Regions from separate parts of the Paenibacillus nitricinens genome, predicted to be linked through region 2. Evidence: a T-box and tRNA genes for the amino acid it is inferred to sense, from the RefSeq annotation. Region 2 holds a T-box; the other holds one or more tRNA genes.
The links. The T-box of region 2 lies ahead of pheS (phenylalanine--tRNA ligase subunit alpha). A T-box ahead of a tRNA ligase gene usually reads a tRNA of that ligase, here a tRNA-Phe.

Region 1: it encodes a tRNA-Phe, which carries the amino acid that the T-box ahead of pheS (phenylalanine--tRNA ligase subunit alpha) is inferred to sense. The anticodon was not compared.

What each region holds. Positions count from the first base shown of each region.
Region 1 covers NZ_CP183948.1:3,169,929-3,172,309, reverse strand. Annotated here, with positions in the region: gene sleB (spore cortex-lytic enzyme) at 1-268, shown strand, start outside; gene ACN6KS_RS14155 (CD3324 family protein) at 315-581, opposite strand; tRNA gene ACN6KS_RS14150 (tRNA-Phe) at 693-765, opposite strand; tRNA gene ACN6KS_RS14145 (tRNA-Phe) at 784-856, opposite strand; tRNA gene ACN6KS_RS14140 (tRNA-Phe) at 875-947, opposite strand; tRNA gene ACN6KS_RS14135 (tRNA-Phe) at 966-1,038, opposite strand; tRNA gene ACN6KS_RS14130 (tRNA-Phe) at 1,057-1,129, opposite strand; tRNA gene ACN6KS_RS14125 (tRNA-Phe) at 1,148-1,220, opposite strand; T-box leader at 1,274-1,514, opposite strand; gene ACN6KS_RS14120 (GNAT family N-acetyltransferase) at 1,601-2,134, opposite strand.
Region 2 covers NZ_CP183948.1:1,812,449-1,814,829, reverse strand. Annotated here, with positions in the region: gene pheT (phenylalanine--tRNA ligase subunit beta) at 1-43, opposite strand, end outside; gene pheS (phenylalanine--tRNA ligase subunit alpha) at 381-1,415, opposite strand; T-box leader at 1,476-1,762, opposite strand; gene ACN6KS_RS08000 (hypothetical protein) at 2,032-2,381, shown strand, end outside.

The DNA.
Region 1 (2,381 bases), 1.4 Mb from region 2:
TGTAGTTATGAATCGCATACAATCAAGTCAATTCCCAGACAATATTAAAGACGTTGTATTTCAAAAAGGCGCATTTACAGCCGTATCTGACGGTCAATACTGGCTTACTCCAAACCGGACCGCCTATTTAGCTGCTCTTGATGCTGTCCGAGGTTGGGACCCAACAAACCATTCAATCTATTATTTCAATCCTGATACAGCTACTAGTGCATGGATCTGGACTCGTCCTCAGAACTTAAAAATTGGTAAGCATATATTTGCGAGTTAATCCTTCGAATAAATGTAATAGCAGGTCAACCACTACGGTTGACCTGCTATTTTTTACTATAAACGATTTTCTTAATACTATCCTTAGAAAGACAGTATTCACCTGAGAGCTGGTCGACGGTTGCACCAGCAGCAAACCTCAGGCAGATCTCAATATTTCTTGATTTCAAATATTTTCTACTCCCTGACTTCTCGCCCCATTTTATATGTAATTCTTCAGGCTTTGAAACGTAGACCATACCACCGTTTATATATTTCTGTATTTCTTGTAGTAACTCTTTAGGGAAGATTGTATCTGCATTTACATATTTCATAATTAATCTACTCCTCAAACTGTTCAAATTAAGATGAAATAACAAACAACCTGTCTAACCATCATGGTCGGACAGGCTGTTTTTATAGAAAGCTTACTATTAAAGTTAAGATGGCTCGGGACGGGGTCGAACCGCCGACACTAGGATTTTCAGTCCTATGCTCTACCGACTGAGCTACCGAGCCTTGCTATTAAAGTTGAGATGGCTCGGGACGGGGTCGAACCGCCGACACTAGGATTTTCAGTCCTATGCTCTACCGACTGAGCTACCGAGCCTTGCTATTAAAGTTGAGATGGCTCGGGACGGGATCGAACCGCCGACACTAGGATTTTCAGTCCTATGCTCTACCGACTGAGCTACCGAGCCTTGCTATTAAAGTTGAGATGGCTCGGGACGGGATCGAACCGCCGACACTAGGATTTTCAGTCCTATGCTCTACCGACTGAGCTACCGAGCCTTGCTATTAAAGTTGAGATGGCTCGGGACGGGGTCGAACCGCCGACACTAGGATTTTCAGTCCTATGCTCTACCGACTGAGCTACCGAGCCTTACTATTAAAGTTAAGATGGCTCGGGACGGGATCGAACCGCCGACACTAGGATTTTCAGTCCTATGCTCTACCGACTGAGCTACCGAGCCTTGCAGGGATACAAATATTTTTTCTAAATGGAAACAAAAAGACCCCTCGTCCAATAAGGGACGAGGAGCCGCGGTACCACCCTAAATTAGAACTATTCTGTACAAAAAACAGAAATGTTCTCACTTAAATATTTAACGGTTAAAACCGGTACACCTCTACTTGCCAACAATGGTTTCAAGGGACTGCTCCGGAGTGAACTTCGATCAACCCTTTTCTCTAGAAACGCTCTCAATCTCCGGCGTTTCCTCCCTGTAAAGAGGTATTGAACTACTTTTCTCCATCAAAGCATTTGTTTTGATATGTAATTTTTATTATTGTATGCCCTGATCCACTATAAGTCAATAGAAGAAATAATTCCCTCGCTTCGATTTGATTAGCTTTATCCATTACAAAAATTAAAAATCATCTTTAATTCATCATCAAAAGACTTCTTACATTCTTCTTGAAAGCTATTACCAGTATATTTTTTTAGTGTCTTTCTCCAAAAATGCTGGGCTCTCCTATTTGTAGCTGTGGGATTGGTTTGTAGCTCCCATTTTCCAATATGAAGATTAAATACCTCCTTAGCCGCACGTTCAGCGATTCCCGTACCTCGGAAGGGGCGCAGGATAAAGAATTCGTTTAAATAAAATTCACAACCTGGTGATGTATGAGGTGGTGTGGCAACTAATGCAAAGCCAGCAGGAATACCATCCTCTTTTATTAAATAAGGATATAAAATCCCCGGCTTCTCCCACCATATGTCGAAGACTTTGTTCTGTTCATTCAGCGTCTGTGTTTCATTATCCTCGTATACCCCGTATTGATTAGGAAGGTTCCCCCATATCTCTGATAGATCGTGTAAGTATAGTGGGTAGAGATTGTTAATCATAAACTTCGTTGTGCTGTCAGTTAATGTTACGGTGATCTTCATTTCATTCACTCCTTCCCATCGAATGCTTGGATGTATTTATGGCGATCACTTAAATAACGTTCTGTGTAGTTATCTTTTGTATAATCCTTAAGCACTTTTCGCCAGAAAGCTATGGCAGGTTTATTATTTTCCATTTGAATTGTAGAATTGATAAAGATTAGTCAATGCCTCTTTATCTTCAAACGTTACTGGAACAAGATTAATTTCCATCATACCTCCACGTTTTTTTCTAATTTAACTTCTATAC
Region 2 (2,381 bases):
CAATCGATGTATAATCAGCCAACCATCCGGTTGATACTTTCATGTCCGCTCACTTCCTTTATGTTTCAGATGTATTTATCTACTTGCCGTTCGATCTGCTTCCTGTGGGATGCTGGATTAAGAGCTCTCAATTTCAACTACAAAACACTATTAAGAGCGGTCCCTGCAAGGAATCTTTGGACTTCCGGCCGCTGTTGTCCCCAGATTTCTTGATCTAAACCGCTCTTCGCGGTGGAAATCCGGGGACAAAGGCGGTCGCTATCGCTCCTACAGTTCCAAAATTCCTTTCCGATCCTAGCTTAATAGGGTTTTTACAACATGAAATCAAATGCTCCAAAATCCATCCTCCTAACCCGCAAGCCAGCTCGCCCACCAAAAATCTAAACGCTCTTGAATTGCTTTACAAAACTCATATCGTTGTTATAGAAATGACGGATGTCATCGATGCCGTATTTAAGCATAGCAATCCGCTCAACACCCATACCAAATGCGAAGCCGCTATACTTAGCAGGATCATAGCCACCCATTTTCAGAACGTTTGGATGCACCATGCCGGCACCAAGGATTTCTAACCATCCGCTTTGCTTGCACAGTCTGCAGCCATCGCCGCCACATTTGAAGCAGCTTACGTCCACTTCAACGCTTGGCTCGGTGAATGGGAAGAAGCTCGGACGAAGACGAATGTCTGTATTCGGGCCGAACATCTCTTGTACGAATTGCTGCAAGGTGCCTTTCAGATCACTCATCCGAATGTTACTTCCGATAACCAAACCTTCAATTTGATGGAACTGGAAGGAATGCGTTGCATCGTCATCATCGCGGCGGAATACTTTACCCGGGCAAATGATTTTAACTGGAACTTCACCGTTCATAGCCTGCATAGTACGAATCTGTACCGGAGACGTTTGAGTACGCATAAGCAGGTCATCCGTTAAATAAAAGGAGTCCTGCATATCGCGTGCCGGGTGATTTTTAGGCAGATTTAGGGCTTCAAAGTTATAATAATCGGTCTCCACTTCCGGACCTTCAGCCACACGGTAGCCCATACCAATGAAAATATCCTCAATTTCCTGAACCACTCTGCTAAGCGGGTGAATGCCCCCTTGCTGCATGCGGCGACCCGGCAATGTTACGTCTACTTTTTCAGCCTGCAGACGTTGCTGAGTCTCTTGCTGTTGAAAAGCTTCTTGCTTCGCTCCAATAATCTCCTCAATCGCACTACGCACCTGATTCGCTACTTGCCCGATAACCGGACGCTCCTCAGCACTAAGTCCTCCCATACCACGCAGAACTTCTGTAAGCTCGCCTTTTTTACCGAGGTATTTCACTCTTAGGTCATTCAAAACCTGTGGATCCATAACCTCCTGCAACTTAGCCAGCGCCTCAACCTTCAATGCTTCCAACTTCTCTTTCATGGCCGTGTACAGCCCCCTTCAATCATTGTCTAGTTCAACAAAAAAAGGCCTTTCCTCCCGGTAAGGGACGAAAAGACCGTGGTACCACCCTTGTTAGACAAGCTGATCTGTTCCCCATAAGAGCTTCATTCCCTCTTTTGGCTGGACAGATACCTATCTCACTTTATACAGAAATAACGGTCTGTGACCGGTTTCCCCTACGCTTCCTTACAAGGCAATCTTAAGGAATTCAAGGAACTGCTCCGGAGTGAACTTCGACAGCTCTGTTTCCTAGAAACGCTCTCAATCACCGGCGTCTCCTCCCTGTAAGTCAGGCACTGTGTACTCTTCTCCATCACTGCATTTTACAATTCAATCTAATTGTCAGGTATCTCTTTTATGCAAGAGATATGTCTGTTTATTATATGCAAAATCTGTCGTTTTGACAAGTTCAAGCATAATTAGGGCAATTTTTATCTGGCTTTAAGCTGGCTTTAAGGTTCAGAGCCGTTCCGGGGACTTTTTTTCAGCTAACGTTCAGCGGAGCTTGATAATTTCCATTATTAAGAAGGCATGGTTGTACTCCATCATAAACCACCTTCATAGTACAAGGACTTTCATACCGGGAGGGAATTACATGCATGCACGAAGAACAAAAGTCGCTGGGATCATACTTAGCGCAGCCGTTCTGAGTCAAGCTTCAGCGTATGGAGCATACGCTGCATCAACGACTAGTACATCCACCAAAACGGCAACCACCACCACCGTATCCACTCTGGATAAACTCGGCTCGATAGCTTTAAAGAGTAACGTAAGCGTGAAGCTGAGCGATGTAGGCTTTTTAACTCAGGATGGCGGCAATATTCTTACATACACCCTCAGCTATTACAATGGGAGCGGAAGCAGCATCAATCTGGTGGACTATTTCTCTAAGGTAACTACTGCCGGAGGAACGGTTATCCAAGGGAGCCCAGTAACCAGCAGTGC